DNA from 3 places in the Isoptericola hypogeus genome. Region 3 is predicted to be linked to each of the others. Evidence: riboswitches for the same ligand, from Rfam matches in the RefSeq annotation. Region 3 holds a riboswitch; each other region holds the start of a gene.
The links. Region 3 has a riboswitch for thiamine pyrophosphate ahead of thiM (hydroxyethylthiazole kinase). Riboswitches for the same ligand answer to the same signal wherever they lie in the genome.
Positions count from the first base shown of each region.

Region 1 (3,951 bases), on a different contig from region 3:
TGAGCGCGTCGAACCGGCGCGTGGTCTGCAGCGACCTGTCGACCAGGTTGAGATCGGGGTTGGGCTCGCCCGACTCCTCGGCAGGGTTGAGGTAGTCGGCGTGCCAAGCCACCCGCGCCAGGTCGGCGCCGTCGCGCACCAGCAGCGCGCTGGACGACACGGGCTGGAAGAACGTCTTGTGGAAGTCGACGGTGACGCTGCGGGCCCGCTCGATGCCGTCGAGCAGGTGGCGGCGCCGCGGGGAGAGCAGCAGCCCGCCGCCGTACGCGGCGTCCACGTGCAGCCAGGCGCCGACGGCGTCGCACAGGTCCGCGACCGGCCCCAGCGGGTCCACGCAGCCGCGGTCGGTGGTGCCGGTGGTCGCGACCACCGCCATCACCACGTCGCCGGCACGCTCGACGTCGACCAGCGCCCGCGCGAGGGCGCCCGGGTCCAGGCGGCCCGCCGCATCCGTCCCGACGGCGACCACCGCGCCGTCGTCCAGGCCGAGCAGCTGCGCCGAGCGCGCCACGCTGAAGTGACCCGACGTCGTGGCCAGCACCCGAAGGCGCCCGAGGCGCTCGCGGCGCGCCGCCCCGCGGAGCCGGGCGCCGTCGGCGCCCGTGAGCGCGCGCTCGCGGGCCAGGTGCAGCGCCTGCAGGTTGGACTGCGTGCCCCCGGAGGTGAAGACCCCGTCCCCGTCCGCGAACCCGATGCGCGCCGCCGTCCAGCCGATCAGCCGCTGCTCCATGAGCGTCGCGACGGTCGACTGGTCGTAGGTGTCGACCGAGGTGTTGATCGCGGCGAGCATCGCCTCGGCACCCACGGCGGGGAGCGCCACCGGGCAGTTGAGGTGGGCGGCGTACGCGGGGTGGTGGAACCAGACGGCGTGCGAGGCGTACAGGTCGGCGGTCTCCCGCAGCGCGGCGGGCGTCCCGACCGGCGCGCCGTCGAGGTCGACGTCGTCGACGAGCGCCTGCAGCTCGCGGCGGCTCGCGCCGCAGAACGGCTGGCGAGCGGCGGCGACGCGGGCCGCGACGTCGTCGACGACGGCGTGCAGCGCGCCGGCGTAGTCGGCCGCCGTCGCGGCTCCGAGCAGGGTGGAGGACTTCGTCACGGGACTCCTCGGGGTAGACGCAGGCCACCCCGGGCATTCAGGTAAGGGCAGCCTCGCCAAACTTAGGGTCGCCTCACTCGATGCGCCACCCGCGCGGGGTGCGAGCCAGGTCACACCGGCCCGAGCCACCGGGACACCCGCTGCCGCGCTAGGTTGGCCGGCGTCCACACGGGAGCCCCTGCCAGGGGCTGAGAGGGAGCCGACGCCGCTCCGACCGTCGAACCTGTCCGGGTCATGCCGGCGAAGGAAGCGAGCGACGATGACGACCCCTGCCTCCGCAACCCCTGCCCCCGCGCGCCCCCGCGCCGTGCGCCCTAGCGCCGTGCGCCCTAGCGCCGGGCGCACCAGGCCCTCGCCCGCGGGGATCCGCCGCGCGGTGCGCGGCGGCGCGCTCGGCAACTACGTCGACCAGTTCGACATCATGCTGCCGGTCGCGGCGCTCACCCCCGCCGCCGAGCACGTGTTCGGCCCCGGGCACCTCGCCGGCGCGACCGGCTGGGTGTTCGCCGCCACGCTGCTCGGCCGGCCGATCGGCGCCGCCGTGTTCGGGCCGCTGGCCGACCGCGTCGGGCGCACCGCCACGACCCGCGTCGCGCTGGCCGGCATCGCCGTCACGACCGCGCTCATCGCCGTCGTCCCCGGCCACACCGTGCTCGGCGCCGGCACGATCGCGCTCGTGGTCGCGCTGCGGTTCCTCGGCGGCGTCTTCGTCGGCGGCGAGTACACGGCGGCCGTGCCGCTCGCCATGGAGTGGAGCGACCCGCGCCGCCGCGGGCACCTCAGCGGGCTCGTGATGTCGATGTCCCCGTGGGCGTCGACGACCATCGCGGCGCTCGTGCTCTTGCTGGTCAGCGCGCTTCCCGACGGCGCCTACGCCGCCTGGGGCTGGCGCGTGCCGTTCGTCGTCGGCGCCCTCATGGCCGCCGGCCTCTGCCTCTACTACCGGACGGTCGTCCCGGACTCGGACGCCTGGCTCGGCGCCCCGCAGCGCCGCCACCCCCTGCGCGACGTGCTGGTCGGGTCGCACCGGCGCGCGCTGGCGCAGGTGCTCGTGCTCATGTCCGGCCTGTGGCTGCTGACGCAGATGGCGGTGCCGACCATGACCGCCGCGGTGCGCGACGGCGGGGTGCTCGACCCCCAGGCGCTGTCGTTCGCGCTGATGGTCGCGACCGCAGCGTCGGCCATCGTGATGCACGCGTGCGGCGCCGCGTCGACGCGGACCGGCCGGCGTCGCTTCTTCGTCGCGTTCGCGGCCCTCGCCGTCGTCGCCGCGCCCGCGACCTGGTGGGCGCTGGCCGCGGCGGGCGGCGCGGGCGGCGTCGTCGCGCTCATGGTGGCGCTGCAGCTGGTCACCGTCACCGCCTACGGCCCGGTGGGCGCGTACCTGGCGGAGCGCTTCCCGGCCGGGGTGCGCGCCAGCGGGTACGGCGTCGGCTACTCGCTGTCGATCGTCGTGCCCGCGCTGTACCCCGTGTGGCTCCCCGCGCTCCAGGGCGCCGTCGGCGCGGACGCGGCGGTCATGGGCGTGCTCGCCCTGGGTGCGGTGCTGCTCGGCGCCGGTGCGTGGCTCGGCCCGGAGACCGACCGCGAGCGCCCGCTGCCCTGAGCCTCCTCGGGCGCGCACGTACGGCCGTGCAAGGTAGTGACACGCGACGCGCTCTCTGGGAAAGTCGTCGCCATGGGTGGCGGGAGCGGCCCGGCGCCCGGCTGGCTCAGGAGGCGACCAGGATGGACGGCACCAGGGCAGGAATCGTGCGGAGGGGCTGGATGAGGGCGACGACGGCGGCACTCGCCGCGGGCGCGGTGGTGGCTCCGGTCGGGGCCGCGTCGGCGGCGTCCACCGACCCCCCGCCCGACGCGGCGAAGATCACGACCACCCACTGGGACGGCACGGCGGACCTGCGCGACGGCGCGTGGGACAACCTGCGCCCGGGGATCGGCGGGGCGCTCGTGCTGCGCAGCGGCGACGGCCCGACGACCGCGTACACGGACCCGTTCGGGGACGGCACGCCCGTCGCCTACGAGACCGGCACCTGGACCTCGCCGGTCGTCGAGGCCGGCTACGCGATCGACGAGTCGGTCACGTCGTGGAACGCGACGACGCCCACCGGCACGTGGGTCGAGATCGAGTTCCGGGGGCGCAAGGCCGACGGCGCGTGGACCAAGTGGTTCGTCATGGGCCGGTGGGCGTCGGGCGACGAGTTCGCGCCCGCCGACGGCTCGGTGGGCGACATCCACCGCACGTCGGTGGACGGGCAGAACGACGACGACGCGTTCCTGTTCACCGACACCTATGTGGCGAAGAGCGGGCACGAGCCCGACGCGTTCCAGACCCGTGTGCGGCTGTACCGGCCCGCCGGGTCGTCGGCGACCCCGCGGCTCTCGTCCGTGAGCACCATGACCAACGAGTACCTGCCGTCGTCGCGCTACACCGGCACCAGCGACTTCACGCTGGGGCGGCACGTCGAGCTCGACGTCCCGGGCTACTCGCAGCTCACCCACATCGGCGAGTACCCCGAGTTCGGGGGCGGCGGCCAGGTGTGGTGCTCCCCGACGTCGACCACGATGGTGCAGTACTCCTACGGCAAGTGGTTCCAGGTCCCGCCGTGGGAGCTGCGCGACATCGAGGCCCCCGCCGGCGACCCGCAGGTGGACTACGCGGCCATCAACACGTGGGACTACACCTACGAGGGCTCGGGCAACTGGCCGTTCAACACCGCGTACGCGCACCGGTTCGGGCTGGAGTCGTTCGTGACGCGGCTGCGGTCGCTGGCCGAGGCGGAGAAGTTCGTCGCGGCCGGCATCCCGCTGGTCGTGTCGATCAACTTCGAGGAGTCCGAGATGCCCGAGGCCGG
Region 1 covers NZ_BAAAPM010000003.1:560,500-564,450, forward strand. The annotation lists gene ABD254_RS04940 (pyridoxal phosphate-dependent decarboxylase family protein) at 1-1,096, opposite strand, end outside; TPP riboswitch at 1,255-1,362, shown strand; gene ABD254_RS04945 (MFS transporter) at 1,356-2,702, shown strand; gene ABD254_RS04950 (C39 family peptidase) at 2,864-3,951, shown strand, end outside.
Region 1: another riboswitch for thiamine pyrophosphate. It lies ahead of ABD254_RS04945 (MFS transporter); the one in region 3 lies ahead of thiM (hydroxyethylthiazole kinase).

Region 2 (3,951 bases), on a different contig from region 3:
CGGCCGCCGAGCGCAGGTCGAGGAACTGCGTGGTCCGCACCCAGATCTCGGTCTCGATCGTGCCGTACCCGACGCCGCCGAGGACCAGCACGACCCCGAACGCCGTCGCGCAGAACAGGAACACCACGGCGGCCGACGACGCGATCGCCGGCCCCAGCGCCGGCAGCGTCACCGTGCGGAACGCCCGCCAGGGGGTGGCGCCCAGCGCCCGGGCGGCCTGCTCGGCCCGCGGGTCGAGCCGCTCCCACAGCCCGCCCACCGTGCGCACCACGACGGCGTAGTTGAAGAAGACCAGCGCCACGACGATCGCCGCGAACGACTCCTCGAGGCCCATCCACCCGAGCAGCCCGCCGGGGGCGAACAACGCCCGGAACGCGACCCCCACGACGACGGTCGGCAGCACGAACGGCACCGTGACGAGGCCGCGCACCAGCGTGCGCCCCGGGAACCGGCAGCGGTACAGCACGTACGCGCCGGGCAGCCCGAGCAGCACGGACAGCGCCGTGCCCACCGTAGCCTGCGCCAGCGTCTGCCCGACGAGCCGCCACGTGCGCGGCCGGGACAGCACCTCGGCGAAGCCGGACAGGTCGAGCACGCGCCCGCCCGCGCCGTCGTCGGCGAAGAACCCCTGCACGACCAGCGCCACGACCGGCCAGGCGAAGAAGATGCCGAGGAACGCCAGCGGCACGGCGACCGCGACGCCCCACCCGAGCCGGCCCCGCCACAGGTCCAGGCGCGCCCCCGCGACGCGGGCGCTCACCCGGTGCGCCCTGTCGGGTGAGACCGCACCTCCGCTGCGGGCGGGTGCCTCGTCCCTCGGCCCCCACCCTGCGCTGCGCCTCCGCCTCACCCTGTGCGCTCTGTCGGGTGAGACTGCGCCTCCGCTGCGGGCGGGTGCCTCGTCCCTCGGCCCCCACCCTGCGCTGCGCCTCCGCCTCACCCGATGACCGTGGCCGTCCACTGCTCGATCCACTCGTCGCGGTGGGTGTCGACGTCGGCCGGCGGCACCTGGAACGGGTCGTCGGCCAGCGGCGCGAACTCCTGCCATGCGGCCGGCAGCTCGACGTCCGGGTCGGCCGGGTACATGTACATCTGCCCGGGCACGTCCGCCTGGAAGGCCTCGGAGACCAGGAAGTCGACCAGCTGCTGCGCGCCGTCGGGGTTCTCGGCCCCGGCCAGGACGCCCGCGTACTCGACCTGCCGGAAGCAGGTGTCCAGCATGGCGCTCGTCGTCGAGGAGCCCCCGTCCTCGCTCACCGTGAACGCCGGCGACGTCGCGTACGACAGCGCGATCGGCCGCTGTCCGCCCTCGCCCGCGCCCGAGAAGTCGACGTAGTACGCGTCCTCCCAGCTCTCGGACACCTTGAGTCCGTTGTCGCGCAGGTCGGCCCAGTAGTCCTCCCAGCCGTCCGTGCCGAACGCCCCGACGGTCGCGAGCAGGAAGGCCAGCCCGGGCGACGACGTGGCGGGGTTCGTGACGACCGTGAGATCCGCGTACTCGGGCTTCGTGAGGTCCTCGAGCGTCGTGGGCGGCGCCACGTCGTGCTCGGCGAACCAGCCGTCGTCGAGGTTCAGGCACACGTCGCCGACGTCGACGGGCGTCAGCGTGCCCGCGAGCTCGTCCGGGGCGTACGCGGCGACCTGCGGGTCCAGGTCCGCCGGCTGGTACGGCTCGAGGACGCCGGCGTCGACCGCCCGCGTCGCGTACGTGTTGTCGACGCCGAACACGACGTCGCCGAGCGGCGCGTCCTTCGTCAGCACGAGCTGGTTGACGAGCGTGCCCGCGTCCCCGGGGGCCACCTGCTCGACCGTCAGCCCGCTGCTCGCCTCGAACTCGGCCAGCACCTCGTCCGAGACCGCGAACGAGTCGTGCGTGACGAGGGTGACGACGCCGGGCGTCCCACCCCCGTCCGCCGCGTCGCCGGACGGATCGCCGTCCCCGCCGCCGCAGGCCGCCAGCAGCGGCAGCAGTGCCGCGACCGCGGCTCCCGCGCCCAGGCGCGTCGAGACGTTCGTCATGGTTCCTCCTCAGCCGTCGAGAAGGGGGTCCTGCGTGGCGTCCCGCACCCTCTCGAGGGCGCGCGGGACGCCACGCAGGGATCGAGATGCCCGACTTCCTCCACCGGTGCTAACCGGATCAGGTTCGAGGGTCTGCGGTGGCCCGCACTCTCAGCGCCCGGGAGGCGCTCCCCTGTCGTTTCCCGTCGAGCCTACCCGCCCTCGCCGCGCTACGGTGGTGGCCTTCGGCACACCCGGCTGCCCGTCGCTGACGTGCGTCGACGTGTTCCGGATCGCAGACATCCGAGTCGAACCAGGGAGGCCCCGTGGCAGACGACGAGCAGCCGCTCGCGGTCAAGGTGGGCACCGTCGTGCTGACGGTCGCCGCAGGATGGATCGCGCAGAAGCTCGTGGGCGTCATCTGGGAGAAGGCGACGGGCAGCTCCGCCCCCACCGACCTGGACGACGACGAGCTGTCGGTCGCGCGAGCGGTGACGTTCGCCGCCGTCTCGGGCGGGGTCGCCGTGCTCGCCAAGCGCCTGGCGCGCCAGGGCGCCGTGCGGGCGGGTGCCCGCTACCTGTCCCCGAAGGGCTGAGAGCCGGCCGGCGGGTCAGCGGCCGGCGCGGGGACGACGGCGCGCGAGCTGCGCGTCGTGCCCGTGCGGCCGGTCCACCGGGTGCACGGTCGCGAGCGCGCGGCTGAGCCGCGCCGCGGCGTCCTCGCCCGGCAGCGCGGCCTCGACCACCGACCGGGCGCCGGCCGGCCGGTCCGGGTCGGGGTGCTCGGGTGATCCCTGCGCGAGCGCCTGCATCATCTGGACGCCCGCCGTCTGGGCGGAGACGCCCACCTGCGCCCCGGCGTCGCCGAGCACCTCCGTCGCGACGGACTCGTCGACCCCGCACACCGCCATGATCGCGCCCTTGGCGCGCTCGGCCGCAGCCGCCGCCACGAACGCCCGGGAGACGGCGCGCTGCGCCTCGCGCTCCAGCGCCTCGCGCGCCACCGGGCTGGCGTCGATGACGTACCCCACGACCTGCGTCGTGCGACCGTCGTCGCCCGGCCGACCCTGCCCGGTGACGACGACGGTGCGCGTGCGACCGTGGTCGTCGACGATGCGGTGGGCGCCGGCGAACGGGCGTCCGCCGCCCAGCGCGACCGTCGCCGTCCGGGAGAGCCGCTCGCGGTCGTCGGGATGCATGTGCGCCCGCAGGACCTCGGGCCCCGGCTCGATCGCGCCGGGCTCCCGTCCGAAGATCAGGTAGACCTCGTCGGACCACCACCACGCGCCGGTCGCGGCCTCCACGCGGTAGCGGCCCACCAGCAGCTGGGTCCCGGCACCGAGGAGCTCGGCGAGCGCGACGAGCTCCCGTCGCGCCGGGCCACCGGCCGCGGACGACGTCGACGCTGACATGGCATCCCTCCCAGCACGCTCGCACCCGGGCTCACCGTGGTGCTGACCACGCTACCGGGACAGCACGACACCGCCACCGCGACGGTGTCGTCAGGTCGCGGTGGCGGTGCCGGGGATCGTGCCGGGGCCGACAGGCGGTCCCGGTGCGGAGCCCGCGCAGCTCAGGCGGGGGCCTCCTCCTTCGCGGCGCGGGCCACCCGGCGGGCCTCGGTCGCCGCCTCCGCCACCGCCTTGCGGTGCTCGCGGACGGAGTGCACCACGGCGGCCGCCCAGGCGAGCGCGATCAACGCGTAGATCGTGTTGATCACGCCCGGCGAGAGGGAGACGAAGTCGCTGGTGACGAGCGTGCGCGTGTTGGTGAAGATGATGATGCCGCCGACGAGCGAGCCGAGCACCCGGGGCGGGAAGATCCGCACGAGGTACGCGGCGATCGGCGCCGCGATGAGCCCGCCGATGAGCAGGGCCACGACCCAGGCGAAGTCGATCCCGGCGGTGCCGAGCCCGACCAGGAAGCCGAGGCTCGCCGCGACCGCGACGAAGA
Region 2 covers NZ_BAAAPM010000005.1:2,498-6,448, reverse strand. The annotation lists gene ABD254_RS12655 (ABC transporter permease) at 1-760, opposite strand, end outside; gene ABD254_RS12650 (thiamine ABC transporter substrate-binding protein) at 937-2,019, opposite strand; TPP riboswitch at 2,098-2,203, opposite strand; gene ABD254_RS12645 (DUF4235 domain-containing protein) at 2,325-2,594, shown strand; gene ABD254_RS12640 (PAS domain-containing protein) at 2,610-3,410, opposite strand; gene ABD254_RS12635 (sulfite exporter TauE/SafE family protein) at 3,572-3,951, opposite strand, start outside.
Region 2: another riboswitch for thiamine pyrophosphate. It lies ahead of ABD254_RS12650 (thiamine ABC transporter substrate-binding protein); the one in region 3 lies ahead of thiM (hydroxyethylthiazole kinase).

Region 3 (3,951 bases):
CGCGCAGACGGCGGACACCACGGCAGCACCGGCCGCGCCCGCCCGCCGCAACGGACCCACCAGGTCGGCCGTGACGCCGCCGATCGCCACGCACGGCAGCGTCGTCGCCCCGGCGACGGCCGCGAAGCCGTCGACGCCGAGGGGTGCCGGGTGGTCGGGCTTCGTCGTCGTGGGCCGGACGGCGCCGACGCCCAGGTAGTCGACGGTGCCCGCCGGCAGCGCGTGCGCTGCCGCCAGCTCGGCGGCCGTGCTCGCCGACAGCCCCACGACGGTGCGGGTGCCGTCCGGGTTCACCGGCCCGACCAGCTGCCGCACGGCCGCGGCGGGCAGGTCCCGCTGCCCGACGTGCACCCCCTGCACCGGCGCGCCGGCGGCCCGCGCCGCGAGGAAGACGTCCACCCGGTCGTCCACCAGGACGGTCGCGCGGCCGGCCACCGCGCGCGCGACGGCGTCGACGAGGGCGAGCAGGTCCCGGCCCGAGGCCGCCTTGTCCCGCACCTGGACGGTCGTGACGCCGCCCGCGAGCGCCGCCAGCACGACGTCGGCCACGCCGCGGTCGCCGCACAGCGCGGTGTCCGTGACGAGGTAGGTGCGCAGGTCGAGGCCGAACTGGCTCGGCGCCGGGGCGCTCATCGGGCGTCCTCCGCCTCGAGCGCGGGGACGACAACGGCGCCCGCGCTCACGCGCGCCCGGTGGCGCACGTCCTCGCCGCGCAGCCGGTCGAGCTCGTCGAGCAGCGCGACGGCGAAGCTGCCGGGGCCGCGGGCGGCGCGGGCGGCCCGCTCCGCGGCGAGCGTGTAGGCGACCGTCGCGGCGAGCGCCGCCTGCGCCGGCGTCCGCCCCGTGCGGCGCGCCACCCCGGCGAAGGCCGCCATGACCGCGCCGAGCGCGCACCCGCCGCCGGTCATCCGGGTGAGGAGCGGGTGCCCGGTGTGCACCCGCACGACGCGGTCGCCGTCCGTCACGACGTCCACCGGCCCGCTCACCGCCACGACGCTCCCGGCGTCGGCGGCGAGTCGGCGAGCGGCGGGCAGGGCCGCCTCGGGGGTGTCGGTCGTGTCCACGCCGCGTCCGCCCGCGCCCGCGCCCGCCAGGGCGAGGACCTCGCTCGCGTTGCCGCGCACCACCGTCGGCCGGTGCGCCAGCAGGGCGTGGGCGAGCTGGGTGCGCACGGGCAGGGACCCGACGGCGACCGGGTCCAGGACCCACGGGGTCCCCGCCTCCCGGGCGGCGGTCGCGGCCTCGAGCGCGGCCGCCCGCTGCTCCGCGTGCGGGGTGCCGAGGTTGACCAGCAGCCCGTCGGCGACGCGGGCGAACGGGCCCGCCTCCCCCGGCACGTCGCACATGGCCGGGGAGGCCCCCAGCGCGAGGAGCACGTTCGCGGTGACGTTCGTGACGACGGAGTTGGTGACGACCTGGACCAGCGGCGCCTGGGCGCGCAGGTCGTCCAGGAGGTCGGCCGACGCGCTCACCAGCGCGGCCGTGTCCAGGGCGTCGTCCGGGGCGTCGTCCGGGGCGTTCTCCGGCAGGTTCGGTCGGGTGGCTGGTGCGGCGTCGTCGCCGTGCAAGGGCACGTTCATGCCGACATCCCTTCGCTAGTGCGAGCTAGATCAGGTTCGACGGGTGTGTTCTCAGCACCGCGGCGACGCCGCGACCGCTCGGTCGCGACGGCGACGGGATGCACCCCGTGTCGTTCGCCGCCACCGTAGCGCGGGCCGTGCGCCCCTGGCGCGGCCCGTCTCACGACTGGGGGTGTGACGTGCCGCACGGGGGCCGGGCGCCGGCGGTCGGGATCCGGCGACCGGCCGCGAGGGTCGTCGCCGGTAGGGTGAGCGCGTGCCTGTGGTCGTCCGTCGTGTGCGCGAGCTGCTCGTGGCCAGCACGACGCTGAGCATCGCGGCCGCCGCGCACCTGTTCGGGGGCGGCTCGCTGCCCGGTTCCGTGGCGGGCTGGGTGGTCACGGTGGCGCTCACCCTCCCGGTCGCCGTCTGGACGGCCCGACGGCGGCTCACGCTGCCGCGGCTGCTCCCGGCGATGGCGGTGCTGCAGGTCGTGCAGCACACCGCCCTGTCGTTCATGGCCACGGCCGGCGCGTCGGCGGCCTCCTCGACCGGGCCCGGCACGGGGTCGGCCGCGGCTGCCGGCCCGGCGGCGCACGCGGGTCAACCGGCTCCGACGCCGGGGTCGCTGGCGTTCCCGACGGGCCTCGACCCCACGCACCTCCACCACGGGGACGACCCGCGCGCGGGTGCCCTGATGCTCGCCGCCCACGCGGTCGCCGTCCTGGTCACCGCGCTGCTGCTGGCGGCGGGCGACCGCGCGGCCGGGAGCCTGCTCGTCTGGCTCGGCGCCGTCGTCCTGCTCGTCGCGGGCGCGCTCGCCGCGCCCGTCGGCCCCGGGCGCCCGCGCCGGCCCGCCCGCGGCACCTCCTGGGTCCCCCGCACGTGGCTGGGCCTCGCCGGGCTGCGGCTGCGCGGCCCCCCGCGCGTCGCCGCACCGGCCTGACCCCTCCTGGCGCACCGCACGGTCGCCGGGACCGGCAGGCCCCGTCAGCGACCCACTGCACCTCGTCCCAGGAGAATCGTCATGCCGTCCTTCCGTACCGTCTCTCGTCGTGCCGTCACGCGCGGCGGTGTCCTCGGCGCCGCCGCCCTCGCGGCCGTCGTCCTGTCCGCCGGCGTCGCGTCCGCGCACGTCACCGTGACCCCCGGCGAGGCCGCCGCCGGCAGCTACGCCACCCTGACCTTCAAGGTCCCGAACGAGTCCGCCACCGCCGCGACCACCGAGGTCGCGGTCGACCTGCCCACCGACACCCCGTTCACCAGCGTCTCCGTCGAGCCCGTCCCCGGCTGGACCGCGACGGTCACCGAGGCCCCCCTGCCGGAGCCCGTCGAGGTGCACGGCACCGAGGTGACCGAGGCCCCCAGCCGGGTGGTGTGGACCGCGGACGACGACGCGGCCGCCATCGACCCCGGCGAGTTCCTGCGCTTCACGATCTCCGCCGGCGCCGTGCCCGAGGGCGTCGGCGAGCTCCTGCTCCCCGCGACGCAGACCTACTCCGACGGCGAGGTCGTCGCCTGGGACGAGCCGGCCGCCGAGGACGGCTCCGAGCCGGAGCACCCCGCCCCGGTCCTGACCGTCACGCCGGCCGAGGGCGACGCGCACGGCGCGGGCTCGAACGGCGCCGACGCGGCGTCCGGCTCCGAGGGCTCGACGACGGCCGCCTCCGGCGGCTCCTCCGACACGGTCGCGCTCACGCTGGGCGCCGTCGGCCTGGGCCTCGGCCTGGTCGGCGCGGTCACCGGCGTCGTCGCCCTGTCGCGCACGCGCCGGGCCCACCGATGACGGGCGCCACCGCGCGCCGTGGCCGCCCCCCGGCGATCACGCGCGTCCTCGCCGCCGCCGGGGCGACGCTCCTGGCGACCGGGGCGGCCACGCTGGTCGCCGTGTCGCTCGGGGCGGCCCCCGCGTCCGCGCACAACGTCGTCGTCGGCACCTCGCCGGGCGTCGGGTCCACGGTCACGCAGGCGCCCGCGGAGGTGTCCGTCACCTTCGACGACGTCGTGCTCGAGCTGGGTGCGGACTCCTCGAGCACCGTCGTGCAGGTGACCGACGCCCGCGGCGACGATCACGCGACGGGCTGCCCGGCCGCGCAGGACCGCACGGTCGCGGTGCCGGTGTCGATCGACGAGCCCGGCGAGTACACCGTCACCTGGCGCATCGTGTCGGCCGACGGGCACCCCACCAGCGGGGAGTTCGCGTTCACCTACGCCCAGGCGGGCGCGGGGAGCGACGACGCCGGCACCGACGACGGCGCGGCGAGCGCCGCGCCCGCACCGGTGTCGTGCGGCGGGTCGGCGGGCACGCAGGCCGCCGACTCGGACGACGCCGCCGCTGCTGCGCCGTCCGCGTCCGCCGGTGGCTCCAGCGACCTGCTGGTCGCGCTCGGCA
Region 3 covers NZ_BAAAPM010000008.1:278,441-282,391, reverse strand. The annotation lists gene thiE (thiamine phosphate synthase) at 1-633, opposite strand, end outside; gene thiM (hydroxyethylthiazole kinase) at 630-1,580, opposite strand; TPP riboswitch at 1,571-1,698, opposite strand; gene ABD254_RS16935 (hypothetical protein) at 1,837-2,505, shown strand; gene ABD254_RS16930 (YcnI family copper-binding membrane protein) at 2,587-3,345, shown strand; gene ABD254_RS16925 (copper resistance CopC family protein) at 3,342-3,951, shown strand, end outside.